DNA from 4 places in the Streptomyces sp. NPDC037242 genome. Region 4 is predicted to be linked to each of the others. Evidence: riboswitches for the same ligand, from Rfam matches in the RefSeq annotation. Region 4 holds a riboswitch; each other region holds the start of a gene.
What was found. Region 4 has a riboswitch for cobalamin ahead of cobN (cobaltochelatase subunit CobN). Riboswitches for the same ligand answer to the same signal wherever they lie in the genome.
Positions count from the first base shown of each region.

Region 1: another riboswitch for cobalamin. It lies ahead of metE (5-methyltetrahydropteroyltriglutamate--homocysteine S-methyltransferase); the one in region 4 lies ahead of cobN (cobaltochelatase subunit CobN).
Region 2: another riboswitch for cobalamin. It lies ahead of ACZ7GJ_RS25020 (ABC transporter substrate-binding protein); the one in region 4 lies ahead of cobN (cobaltochelatase subunit CobN).
Region 3: another riboswitch for cobalamin. It lies ahead of ACZ7GJ_RS34430 (cobalamin biosynthesis protein); the one in region 4 lies ahead of cobN (cobaltochelatase subunit CobN).

Region 1 covers NZ_JBVJUY010000014.1:42,502-45,700, reverse strand. Annotated here, with positions in the region: gene aceB (malate synthase A) at 1-617, shown strand, start outside; gene ACZ7GJ_RS18445 (3-hydroxybutyryl-CoA dehydrogenase) at 614-1,498, shown strand; cobalamin riboswitch at 1,643-1,868, shown strand; gene metE (5-methyltetrahydropteroyltriglutamate--homocysteine S-methyltransferase) at 2,035-3,199, shown strand, end outside.
Region 2 covers NZ_JBVJUY010000022.1:107,683-110,881, forward strand. Annotated here, with positions in the region: gene ACZ7GJ_RS25005 (DUF4352 domain-containing protein) at 1-178, opposite strand, end outside; gene ACZ7GJ_RS25010 (ankyrin repeat domain-containing protein) at 253-987, shown strand; tRNA gene ACZ7GJ_RS25015 (tRNA-Trp) at 1,042-1,115, shown strand; cobalamin riboswitch at 1,223-1,360, shown strand; gene ACZ7GJ_RS25020 (ABC transporter substrate-binding protein) at 1,397-2,386, shown strand; gene ACZ7GJ_RS25025 (FecCD family ABC transporter permease) at 2,383-3,199, shown strand, end outside.
Region 3 covers NZ_JBVJUY010000042.1:37,345-40,543, forward strand. Annotated here, with positions in the region: gene ACZ7GJ_RS34420 (inorganic phosphate transporter) at 1-670, shown strand, start outside; gene ACZ7GJ_RS34425 (hypothetical protein) at 699-920, shown strand; cobalamin riboswitch at 1,014-1,162, shown strand; gene ACZ7GJ_RS34430 (cobalamin biosynthesis protein) at 1,200-2,198, shown strand; partial or broken gene ACZ7GJ_RS34435 (cobyric acid synthase) at 2,195-3,199, shown strand, end outside.
Region 4 covers NZ_JBVJUY010000001.1:236,783-239,981, reverse strand. Annotated here, with positions in the region: gene ACZ7GJ_RS00985 (cobalamin biosynthesis protein CobG) at 1-1,086, opposite strand, end outside; cobalamin riboswitch at 1,287-1,414, shown strand; gene cobN (cobaltochelatase subunit CobN) at 1,453-3,199, shown strand, end outside.

The sequences.
Region 1 (3,199 bases), on a different contig from region 4:
TGGCCGCCCACGTCCCGAGCCGGGACGCGGAGGCCAACACCGCGGCCCTGGCGAAGGTGCGGCTCGACAAGGAGCGGGAGGCCGAGGACGGCTTCGACGGCTCCTGGGTCGCGCACCCCGGGCTCGTCCCCGTCTGCCGGGAGGTCTTCGGCAACGTCCTGGGGGACCGGCCCCACCAGCTGGAGCGGACGCGTGAGGACGTCGAGGTGACCGCCGCCGATCTGCTGTCCGTCCGCCGGATCGCCGCCCCGCCGAGCTCCGAGGGCATCCGCTCCAACGTGGCCGTCGCCCTGCGCTACTTCGACGCCTGGCTGCGCGGCAGCGGCGCCGTAGCGCTGAACGGCCTCATGGAGGATGCCGCGACCGCGGAGATCGCCCGCGTCCAGATCTGGCAGTGGCTCCGACACGACCGGGTGGACCGGGGCACCGTCATCGACCTCCTCGACGCCGAATGCGCCGCCCTGCAAGCCGAGGACCCGCAGGCCCTCGTCCTCGAAGCGCGCGAGGTCTTCGTGGACACGGCACTGTCGGTCCAGCTCCCCGCCTTCTTCACGCCCGAGGCCTACACCCGCCACCTCGTCCGCACCGCCACCCTCACCGCGCAGGTGAACGCGTGAACGCCGCGGTACGGCCGAGCCCCATCCGGCGCGTCGGCATCGTCGGCGGGGGACAGATGGGCGCCGGCATCGCCGAGGTGTGCGCCCGGGCCGGCCTGGACACCGTCGTCGCCGAGTCGGACGCCGCCGCCGCTCGCGCCGCCCGGGAGCGGATCGCCGTCTCCCTGGAGCGCGCCGTCCAGCGGGGCAGGCTGGACCGGATCTCCGCGGAGGACGCGCTGGCCCGACTGCTGTTCACCGGGGACCTGGAGGACCTCGCCGACCGCCAGCTGGTCATCGAGGCGGTCACCGAGAACCCCGACGTCAAGACCGAGATCTTCACCGCTCTCGACAAGATCGTCGCGGACCCCGGTGCCGTCCTCGCCACGAACACCTCCGCGATCCCGATCATGCGCCTGGGCATGGCGACCGGACGCGCCGACAGGGTGGTGGGCCTGCACTTCTTCAACCCCGTGCCCGTACTGCCGCTCGTCGAGGTCGTGTCCTCCCTCCACACGTCGGCGGACACCCTCGCCGCCGTGGAGGCCTTCGCCGGGGACACCCTGGGCAAGACCACGATCCGTTCCCAGGACCGGGCCGGATTCGTCGTCAACGCCCTGCTCATCCCCTACCTGCTGTCGGCCATCCGGATGGCCGAATCCGGGTTCGCACGTGCTGAAGACGTCGACGCCGGCATGGAACTGGGCTGCGCCCACCCGATGGGTCCGCTCAAGCTAGCCGACCTCATCGGCCTGGACACGGTCGCGGCCATCGCGGAATCCCTCTACGAGGAGTTCAAGGAACCGCTCTACGCCCCGCCCCCGCTGCTCCAGCGGATGGTGCAGGCCGGGCTGCTGGGCCGCAAGAGCGGCCGCGGGTTCCACACCTACGGCCGGGGCTGAGGGGCCCCGGCAGGTCTCCGGGCCGAGGGTGCCCGGAGGTGCGCGGGAACGGTGGGGTACGGCGAGTGGTGTCGCCGTGCCCCACCGAGCGTGCGTGCGGGCCGCGTTGACACCCCTCCCGGCGGGGAGCGCGGGACATCCCCTAAGGTGGCCGGTGCAGCTGGTTCGCCCCGTCCGCCAGGCGGGATGCGTCGTAAGAGGGAACCCGGTGGGAATCCGGGACTGCCCCGCAGCGGTGAGCGGGAACGACCGCCGTCATACGCACTGGGACCGGACAACGGTCCTGGGAAGCGACGGCCAGTAGGTGCCCGCCGGGAGACCGGCAGGCGTGCCCGCGAGTCCGAAGACCTGCCCGTTGCCCGCACGCGACCGTTCGCGTGCGGACATCCCGGTGACCTCGTGGGCGGGTCGGCGTACACAGCGAGCGGCAGACGCGGGCTTCGGCTCCGCGCCACGGGCCGCCCGCCGCGTCGTTCCTTCGCGTCCACGTCCCGTCGCCGGGGCGTTCCTGGACACATCTCGCGAAGGAGAGTTCCGTGACAGCCAAGCCCGCAGCCGCGGCAGCACGAGCCACCGTGTACGGCTACCCCCGCCAGGGCCAGAACCGCGAACTGAAGAAGGCCGTCGAGGGCTACTGGAAGGGCCGGGTCACCGCCGACGCCCTCCGGGAGACCGCGGCCGCACTGCGCCGTTCCAACTGGCAGCAGCTGGCCGAGGCCGGCATCACCGAAGTCCCGACCGGCGACTTCTCGTACTACGACCACGTCCTGGACACCAGTGCCATGGTCGGCGCCGTCCCCGAGCGGCACCGCGCGGCCGTCGCCGCCGACGCGCTCGACGGCTACTTCGCGATGGCGCGCGGCACCCGGGACGCCGCCCCGCTGGAGATGACCAAGTGGTTCGACACCAACTACCACTACCTGGTCCCCGAGCTCGGCCCCGACACCGTCTTCACCGCCGACCCGGCCAAGCAGGTCGCCGAGCTGGAGGAGGCCCTCGCGCTCGGCCACACCGCCCGCCCCGTGCTCGTCGGCCCGATCACCTACCTGCTGCTGGCCAAGCCGGCTCCCGGCGTGGCGGCGGACTTCGAACCGCTGGCGCTGCTGGACCGGCTGCTCCCCGTCTACGCCGAGGTCCTCGCGGCCCTGCGGGCCGCCGGGGCGCAGTGGGTGCAGCTCGACGAGCCCGCCCTGGTGCAGGACCGCACCCCGGCCGAGCTGAAGGCCGCCGCCCGCGCCTACCGCGACCTCGGCGCCCTGACCGACCGCCCCAAGCTGCTCGTCGCCTCGTACTTCGGCCGGCTCGGCCAGGCCCTCCAGGTGCTCGCCGCCTCCCCCGTCGAGGGCCTGGCGCTCGACTTCACCGAGGCGGGCGGCGCCAACCCGGAGGACCTCGCAGCGGTCGGCGGGCTGCCGGGCAAGCGGCTGGTGGCCGGTGTCGTCAACGGCCGCAACATCTGGATCAACGACTTCGAGAAGTCGCTGGCCACCCTCGGCACTCTCCTGGGCCTCGCCGACCGGGTGGACGTCGCCGCGTCCTGCTCCCTCCTGCACGTTCCGCTCGACGCCGGCGCCGAGCGGGACATCGATCCGCAGGTCCGCCGCTGGCTCTCCTTCGCCCGGCAGAAGACCCGGGAGATCTCCGTCCTGGCCCGAGGACTGACCGGGGGCACGGACTCCATCGCGCCCGAACTCGCCGCGA
Region 2 (3,199 bases), on a different contig from region 4:
CGCCCGGCCCGTCGCCGGAGAGCGAGATGGTCTCGCCGGAGGCGCCGGCCGCGCCCAGCAGGGCGGGCGCGAGCAGGATCGCCGCCGCGAGCCGCGCCGCCCGCACCCGGACGCGGGGCCGCGCCCCGGCGGCGCGCTCCTCTCGGCGCACGGCGGAAGCTGCCGCTCGACGGATCACCCCGCCCACGATCCTCCGCGTCCCCCGGTCCCGCCACCGGCCGGAGCGGCGTGCGCCCTCGTAGCCTGATCCCCATGCTCTCCCTCGAATCCGGCGACCCGCTCGCCGTCTCCGTCTCGGCAGCGATCCGCGCCGGCGACCTGTCGGAGCTGCGTCGGCTCCTGGACGCGAACCCCGGGCTCGCGACCTGCCGCATCGTCCGGCGGGGCGCGGCCGCCGGGGAGCGCAGCCTGCTGCACATCGCCACCGACTGGCCCGGGCACTACCCGCAGACCACGGAGGTGATCCACGCCCTGGTGGCCGCCGGGGCGGATCCCGGAGCCCGGTTCGTCGGTTCGCACGCGGAAACCCCACTGCACTGGGCCGCGAGCAATGACGACGTGGCCGCCGTCGACGCGCTCATCGCGGTGGGCGCGGACATCGAGGCCCCGGGCGCCCTCCTCGGCGGCGGCACCCCGCTGGCCGACGCGACCGGATTCGGCCAGTGGCGCGCCGCGCGCCGCCTCCTCGACCACGGCGCCCGTGTCGACCTCCAGGACGCCGCGGCCCTCGGACTCCTGGACCGGGTGGAGGAGTTCCTCGCCGCCGGGGCGTCCCGGGAGGACGTCACCAGCGCCTTCTGGGGTGCCTGCCACGGGGGCCGACTGTCCACTGCCCAATACCTGTTGTCTCAAGGAGCGGACATCAACTGGATCGGCTACGGCGACCTGACCCCCCTGGATATCGCTCTGACCAGCGACGATGGCCCCCTCATCGCCTGGCTCCGATCCGCCGGCGCCCGCACGAGCCGCGAAATTCCCGTGAGTTGATCCCCGAATTCAGTGGATCTTCGGCGCCTGCCGTGTCATGGTTGGTCTCGCCGAAGGGGTGTAGCTCAGCTGGTCAGAGCGCCGGTCTCCAAAACCGAAGGCCGCAGGTTCGAATCCTGCCGCCCCTGCAACGCCGTACTACGGCCCCGTTGTGAACGAACGCCCAGGCGCGAGACCCCTCGCACCTGGGCGTTCGTCGTTCCCCCACCTCACCGCCGAGGTGCCCGCCGCCGGGCGTCTGGCAGACTGGGCCGCGTTACCCAGGCGGTGCAGGACAGGAAACCGGTGCGAATCCGGTGCGGTCCCGCCACTGTGACCGGAGCCCGCCCGAGGGATCTGGGAGTCAGACACTGACGCACCGCCTCTTCACTTCGACCAGGGGACGCGGATCCCCCGGAGAGGCTTCGCCATGTCGCGTTCTCGCGCACTCCTGCGGGCATTTGTGCCGGTTTCACTTCTGATACCCCTGGCCGCTTGCGGTGGTTCCCCGGATGGGGGAGACCCGGCGGCAGGGGCCGCCGCTGCGCCGGGATTCCCGTACACCGTCACGAACTGCGGGGTCAGCAGCACCTATCAGGCCCCGCCCCGACGGGCCGTCGCCATGAACCAGCACGCGACCGAGATCCTCCTCGCCCTCGGGCTGGAGGAGCGGATCGCCGGGACCGCCTACCTGGACGACGCCGTACTGCCCGCCTACCGGCCCGCCTACGACAAGATCAAGGTGCTGGCCAAGGAGTACCCCTCCAAGGAGGTCCTCCTCGGAGCCGACCCCGACTTCGTCTACGGCGGCTACTCCAGCGCCTTCGACAAGGCGCAGGGCCGCGACCGCGAAGGACTGGCCCGATCCGGCATCAACTCGCGGCTCAGTGTGGAGTACTGCACCGAAGGGCCGGTCGGTCTCGAACAGCTCAAGACCGAGATCACCGAGGTGGCACGGACCTTCGGCGTGCCCGAGCGCGGCGCGAAGGTCATCGAGGACGAGCAGCGCCGCATCGACGCCGTCACCGCGCGTGTGAAGGACCGGGCCAAGCCCTCCGTCTTCGTCTACGACTCCGGCGAGGCCTCCGCCTTCACCTCGGGAGGCGACGGCATCGGGAACCAGATCGTCTCGCTGGCGGGCGGGACGAACACCTTCGCCGACCTCAAGGACACCTTCGGCGACGTGTCGTGGGAGAAGGTCATCGAGCGGCGGCCCGAGATCGTCCTCATCTACGACTACGGCGGCACCACCGTCGAAGCCAAGAAGCAGCGCCTGTTGAACGATCCGGCGCTGGCGCAGGTTCCCGCGATCAAGAACCAGCGCTTCGTCGTGCTCCCGCTCTCCTCGGCCGTCCTCGGCGTACGCGTCGCCGACGCCGTCGAGTCCCTGGGCCGCCAGCTCCACCCCGACGCCGCGTGAGGCGGCGCCGTACCCCGGTCGTCGTCCTCGTACTCGGCTGCGCCCTGGCCGCGTCCGCGGTCGCGGGCCTGGCCCTCGGGCCGGTGCGGATCGCGCCCGGCCGGGTGCTCGACATCCTGCTCGCCGGACCCGGCCCGGGCGGCGGAGCCTTCGGTTCCATCGTGTGGGACGTGCGCATGCCGCGGGTCCTGCTCGGGGTCTTCGTCGGCGCGGGGCTGGCTGTCGCGGGCACCGTGCTCCAGGCCCTGGTGCGCAATCCGCTGGCCGACCCCTTCCTGCTCGGGGCCTCCTCCGGGGCCTCGGCGGGAGCCGTCGCGGTCATCGTCCTCGGCGCGGGCGCGGGATTCGCCGGCGGGGTCGGCGTGCCGCTGGCCGCCTTCGCCGGATCGATGGGCGCGCTCGTCGCCGTCTACGCGATGGCCCGGCGCGGCGGCACCATGACCACCGGCCGGCTGATCCTCGCCGGAGTCGCCGTCCAGTACGTCCTGTCCGCCCTCACCAGCCTGGTGCTCGTGCTCGCCGCGCACCCCGACCAGGTCCGCAGCGTGCTGTTCTGGACCCTCGGAGGCCTGGGCGGGGCCCGCTGGGACGAACTGGCGCTGCCCGCGGCCGCGCTGCTCGTCGGCACCGGCCTGCTCGTCGCCCTCGCCCGGCCGCTCGACCTGCTGCTCGCGGGCGAGGAGGGCGCGCGGACGCTGGGCCTGGACACCGGGCGGTTCCGCGCGGCCGTCTTCGTCCTGACCTCCCTCGTCATCGGCGTACTGGTGGCCTACAGCGGGGCGATCGGTTTCGTGGGGCTGATGGTTCCGCACG
Region 3 (3,199 bases), on a different contig from region 4:
GGCGCTCGTCGCCGGCGGTGCGCTCGCCCCCGGCTCCAACCCGCCGGTCTGGGTCATCGTCTCCGCCGGCCTGGCCATCGCGATGGGCACCTACCTCGGCGGCTGGCGCATCATCCGCACCATGGGCAGCGGCCTGACCGACCTGCAGCCGCAGCAGGGCTTCGCCGCCCAGACCTCGGCCGCCAGCGTCATCCTGGCCTCCTCCAGCCTCGGCTTCTCCCTCTCCACCACGCACGCGTGCTCCGGCGCCGTCATGGGTGCGGGCCTGGGCCGCAAGGGCGGTGTGGTCCGCTGGTCCACCGCCACCCGCATGTTCATCGCGTGGGGCCTGACCCTGCCGGCCGCCGCCCTCGTCGCCTCCGGCGCCGAGCTGGTCATGCGCACCGGTGACGTCGGCGTCACCGGCGTGGCGGTCTTCCTGGTCGCCTCGTGCGTCGCCATCTGGGTCATCTCCCGCCGCCAGGTCGTCGACCACAACAACGTCAACGACGTGGAGCCGGCCGGCGCCGAAGCCGAGCAGCCCGGTGTGGTCACCACCGCCATGGCCGCCGTCGCCGTCCCGCCGATCGCGGGCACGACCGCCGCGGTGACGGACGACGCCCTCAAGGCCACCATCCCGGCCACGACGGCCACCCCGGCGACCCCTGCGGCTCCGGCCGCCGCGGTCTGACCCCGAGAACGACAGAGGAAACGGCAGTATGAAGATCGACTGGGCAGCACTCGGCTCCGTCTTCGGGGTCAGCCTCTCCGCCACCGTCGCGCTCGTGGCCCTCTTCACCCTGGGCCTCGTGGGCCTCTCCAAGCACGAGGCCGCCACCGAACAGGGCGGCACCGCCACCCTGGCCCGCAGCGGCGCGTACGCCTGCTTCGCACTGTGCGCGGCGGCCGTGACCTACGCGATCTACCTGATCGTCAGCTGAGGCACTCGCACACCACGCGTCAGGGCTCCCTCCGGGTTTCTCCCGGGGGGAGCTTTCGCGTACCCCGCCGCAGGTCAACGGCGAGTTGACGGGCGTTCGCGGTGCGTGGTGGACTGCCCGAGCCAATACGGCGGCATGGAGAGGAAGTCCGGTGCGAATCCGGCGCGGTCCCGCCACTGTCACCGGACGCTCTGCCGAGTGGATCCGGGAGCCAGGAACTCTCGCCGCCGGTCACGTCGAACCAGGGCGCGGACCCTGAGTGAGGACATACCTGCCACCATGCGTGCCGATCGCGTTTTCGCGTACGGCGCCACGGCCGGCCTGATCGGCGACCGGATCCTCGGTGATCCTCGCCGTGGGCACCCCGTGGCCGCCTTCGGACGGACCGCCGCCGCCGTCGAGCGTGCCCTGTGGCGCGACGACCGCGCCCGGGGCGCCCTGCACACCCTGGTGTGCGCCGGGGGCGCGGCCGTTGTCGGCGCGCTGGGCGCACGGGCCGTGCGCTCCCGGCCCGCGGCCGCCCGGATCGCCCTGACCGCCGCCGCCACCTGGGCCGTCGTGGGCGGCACCTCGCTGGGCCGGGAGGCCCGCGCCATCGGCGGCGCGCTCGCCGCCGGGGACGCCGAGGTGGCCCGGGAGCGGCTGCCGCACCTGTGCGGGCGCGACCCGCACTCCCTGGACGAGCAGCAGATGGCCCGCGCCGTCGTGGAGTCGGTCGCCGAGAACACCTCCGACGCGGTGGTCGGGGCCCTGGTCTGGGGAGCCCTCGCCGGCGTCCCCGGGCTGCTGGCCTTCCGCGCCGTGAACACCCTGGACGCGATGGTCGGCCACAAGTCGCCCCGCTACCTGCGCTACGGCTGGGCCTCGGCCCGGCTGGACGACGTCGCGGGCTGGCCGGGCGCCCGGCTGACCGCGCTCGCCGCCGTACTGGCCGGACCCGACCGGAGGGGGGCCGTACGGGCCTGGCGCGCGGACGCCGCCGCCCACCCGAGCCCGAACGCCGGGCCCGTGGAGGCCGCGTTCGCCGGGGCTCTCGGCGTACGCCTCGGCGGCACCCTCGCGTACGGCGGCCGGGTCGAGCACCGGGCCGTGCTGAACGGCGCGCAGGGGCGGCCGGTGCAGGTCGCGGACATCGAGCGGGCGGTACGGCTGTCGCGGCAGGTGACGTGGCTGGCTCTGGGAGCCTGTGTGTCGGCCCGGCTGCTGGTCTCCCAGGTCTCCAAGGCCTCCCAGGTCTCCCGGGTCTCCCGCATGACGAGGAAGGGGCGGCGCGCATGAGCGGCGCGAAGCGCGGCGGCGGACTGCTCGTCGCCGGTACGACATCGGACGCGGGCAAGAGCGTGGTCACGGCGGGCATCTGCCGCTGGCTGGCCCGGCAGGGCGTGAAGGTGGCCCCGTTCAAGGCGCAGAACATGTCGCTGAACTCCTTCGTGACGCGCGAGGGCGCCGAGATCGGGCGTGCGCAGGCGATGCAGGCGCAGGCCGCGCGCGTGGAGCCGACCGCGCTGATGAACCCGGTGCTGCTCAAGCCCGGCAGCGACCGCAGCAGCCAGGTGGTGCTGCTGGGCAAGCCGGTGGGCGAGATGAGCGCCCGCGGCTACCACGGCGGGCGGCAGGAGCAGTTGCTCGGCATCGTCACGGACTGCCTGGAGCAGCTGCGGGGCACGTATGACGCCGTGATCTGCGAGGGGGCGGGGAGTCCGGCCGAGATCAACCTGCGCCGGACCGACATCGTGAACATGGGCATCGCGCGGGCCGCGCGGTTCCCGGTGGTCGTGGTCGGGGACATCGACCGCGGCGGGGTCTTCGCGTCCTTCTTCGGCACGACGGCGCTGCTCTCGCCCGAGGACCAGTCGCTGATCGCCGGGTACCTGGTGAACAAGTTCCGCGGGGACGTCTCCCTGTTGGAGCCCGGCATGGAGATGCTGCGCGGGCTCACCGGGCGGGCGACGTACGGGGTGCTGCCCTTCCAGCACGGACTGGGCATCGACGAGGAGGACGGGCTGCGGGTCTCGCTGCGCGGCGCGGTACGGGAGTCCGTGGTCGCCCCGCCGGTCGGCGAGGACGTGCTGCGGGTCGCGGTGTGCGCGGTGCCGCTGATGTCGAACTTCACGGACGTCGACGCGCTCGCGGCGGAGCCGGGGGTCGTGGTGCGGTTCGTGGACCGGGCGGAGGAGCTGGCCGACGCGGACCTGGTCGTCGTGCCCGGCACCCGGGGCACGGTCAAGGCCCTGGCCTGGCTGCGCGAGCGCGGCCTGGCCGACGCGCTGGTCCGGCGG
Region 4 (3,199 bases):
CCGGCGCTCGCACCCGGACCAGTGCACGGGCAGGGGTCCGCGCGCCCGTTCCGCGACGGCTCGCGCGTCGGCGCGTACGTCGGCGAGGGACTTGGCGCAGCCGGGCCTGCCGGTGCAGGCGGTGACGGACTCCCAGGGGCTGTCGGGCGAGGTGACCAGCCCGGCGGCGCGGGCGGCGGCGCCCGCGCCGGCATCGACGTCGATATCGGCACCGGCGGTGACGAGGATGCTGCGCCACGGCGTGATCCGCAGGTCGCCGGGCAGCTCGCGCCACTGGCCGGTGGCGAGCCGGCCGAGCGGGATCAGTACGCAGAGCGCGTCCGCGTGCACCCCGGGAGCGGGCGGGTCCGCGTACGGGCGGGGCGCGTCGGGCACGTGCCGGGCGCGGATGCCGCGCTCCTCCAGGCGGGCGGCGAACTCACGGGCGTCCAGGGCGTGTTCGGCGGGGAGTTCGGCGATCCGCCAAGCCCGGGTACCGGCGCCGGCCGCGGCGTCGAGGAAGTGCAGGGCCGCTTCGAGTCCGGCCGCCGCGGCGTCGGCGGCGGCCACCTCCACCGCGTCGGGCGCCGCGCCGAGCCGGACCAGGACCCGGCCGCCGGGCTGCGCGAGCAGGGCCACGTCGGGGTCGAGGGCGGCCACGTCCCCGCGCCCGTCGTCGACGGCGAACAGGAACCGGCCCGACAGGGCCGCCGCCTTGGGGTCCGCGCAGAGCGCCGCGTCCAGCGCGCGTACGGGAGCGGGGTCCGCCAGCGGGGTGGCGACGATGTTCCGGATCCGCTCGTGCGAGGGCGCGGGCAGCAGTCCGGCCGTGCCGAGCAGTTCGGCCAGCCCGGCGGCGCAGCCGTCGGTGAGGCCGCGCAACTGCACGTTGCCGCGCGAGGTGAGCTCCAGGTGCCCGTCCCCGAACCGGTCGGCCGCGTCCGCCAGCACGGCGGCCTGCGCGGCGCTGAGCAGCCCGCCGGGAATCCGTACCCGCGCGAGGAACCCGTCGTCCGCCGCGTGCAGGCGCAATGCGCCGGGGCAGGCGTCGCCGCGGTCCCGTATGACGGGTTCGTCCCGCGATGCGGCGGAGGGGGGCTGGGGCATGGCGGCGAGCATACCCACGATTCTCCGCCGGGCCCCTGTGTCGATCACCACCCCGAACCGGCCACGACCGGTCCCGCCGGTGTTTGCGGCGCGGGCTCCGGGGCAGAGGCCGGGACAAAGCCCCGGCGAGGGCGCCGCGGCCGGGCACCCCCGCTCCCGGCCAGGGCAAAGGCCCCCTAGGATGACCACCGGCGGCGCCGTACGGCCCGTCAATCGCCGAGGACGGCGACATGGGAGGAAGCCCGGTGCGAGTCCGGCGCGGTCCCGCCACTGTGAACCCCGCGGAGCGATCCGGGGGGTGAGTCAGGAACTCCCGCTGTCCTCACTGCCCGGGGCGCGGAAACCCCGAGGAAGGCCTGCCGCCGCATGATCCTGCTGCTGTCGACGTCCGACACCGATCTGCTCAGCGCCCGCGCGGCGAACACGGCGGACGGCCCCGTCCCGTACCGGTTCGCGAACCCCTCCCGCCTTCCCCTCGAAGACCTCCCCGGCCTCCTCGACGGAGCCGACCTGGTCGTCGTACGCCTCCTCGGCGGCCTGCGCGCCTGGCAGGACGGCCTCGACCTCCTGCTGGCCCCCGGCCAGACCCGCCCGGTGGTGGTACTGACCGGTGAACAGGCCCCCGACGCCCAGCTGATGGAGGCCTCGACGGTCCCGATCGGCATCGCGGCCGAGGCCCACGGCTACCTCGCGCACGGCGGCCCGGGCAACCTGGACCAGCTGGCCCGCTTCCTGTCCGACACCGTCCTGCTGACCGGCCACGGCTTCGAGCCGCCCGCCGCCGCCCCCACCTGGGGTCCGCTGGAGCGCACCGCGCGGAGCACCGCGGGGCCGCGGATCGCGGTGCTCTACTACCGCGCCCACCAGATGAGCGGCAACACCGCCTTCGTCCACGCGCTGTGCGAGGCCGTCGAGGCCCACGACGCGCAGGCCGTCCCGCTGTACGTGTCCTCCCTGCGGACCCCCGAGCCGGAGCTGCTGGCCGCGCTCGAAGGCGTCGACGCGGTCGTCACCACCGTCCTCGCGGCCGGCGGCACCCGCCCCGCGACCGCCTCGGCGGGCGGCGACGACGAGTCCTGGGACGCGGGCGCGCTCGCCTCGCTCGGCGTCCCGATCCTCCAGGCCCTGTGCCTGACGGGCTCGCGCAGCAACTGGGAGGAGAACGACGAGGGCCTCTCCCCCCTCGACGCCGCCACCCAGGTCGCCGTGCCCGAGTTCGACGGCCGTCTGATCACCGTCCCGTTCTCCTTCAAGGAGTTCGACGCGGACGGTCTGCCCGCCTACGTCGCCGACCCCGAGCGGGCGGCCCGGGTCGCGGGCATCGCCGTACGCCACGCCCGGCTGCGGCACATCGAGCGCCGCGACAAGAAGGTCGCGCTGGTCCTCTCCGCGTACCCCACCAAGCACTCCCGCATCGGCAACGCGGTGGGCCTCGACACCCCCGCCAGCGCCGTGGAGCTGCTGCGCACCCTGATCGCCGGCGGCTACGACTTCGGGCCCGTCGAGGACGTCCCCGGCCTGGTGTCGGGTGACGGCGACGAGCTGATCCGCGCCCTGATCGAGGCCGGCGGCCACGACCAGGACTGGCTCACCGAGGAGCAGTTGGCCCGCAACCCCGTCCGCATCCCGGCCGCCGACTACCGGCGCTGGTTCGCCCAGCTGCCGGCGGAGCTGCGCGAGAGCGTGGAGCAGCACTGGGGCGATGCCCCGGGCAACATGTTCGTGGACCGCTCGGCCAATCCCGAGGGCGACATCGTCCTCGCGGCGCTGCGCCGCGGGAACCTGCTCATCCTGATCCAGCCGCCGCGCGGCTTCGGCGAGAACCCGATCGCGATCTACCACGACCCGGACCTGCCGCCCTCGCACCACTACCTGGCCGCGTACCGCTGGATCCAGGCGCGTGCCGAGGACGGCGGCTTCGGCGCCGACGCGATGATCCACCTGGGCAAGCACGGCAACCTGGAGTGGCTGCCGGGCAAGAACGCGGGCCTGTCCGCGGCCTGCGCCCCCGACGCCGCGCTCGGCGACCTGCCCCTGATCTACCCCTTCCTCGTCAACGACCCGGGCGAGGGCACCCAGGCCAAGCGCCGCGTGCACGCCACCCTGGTCGACC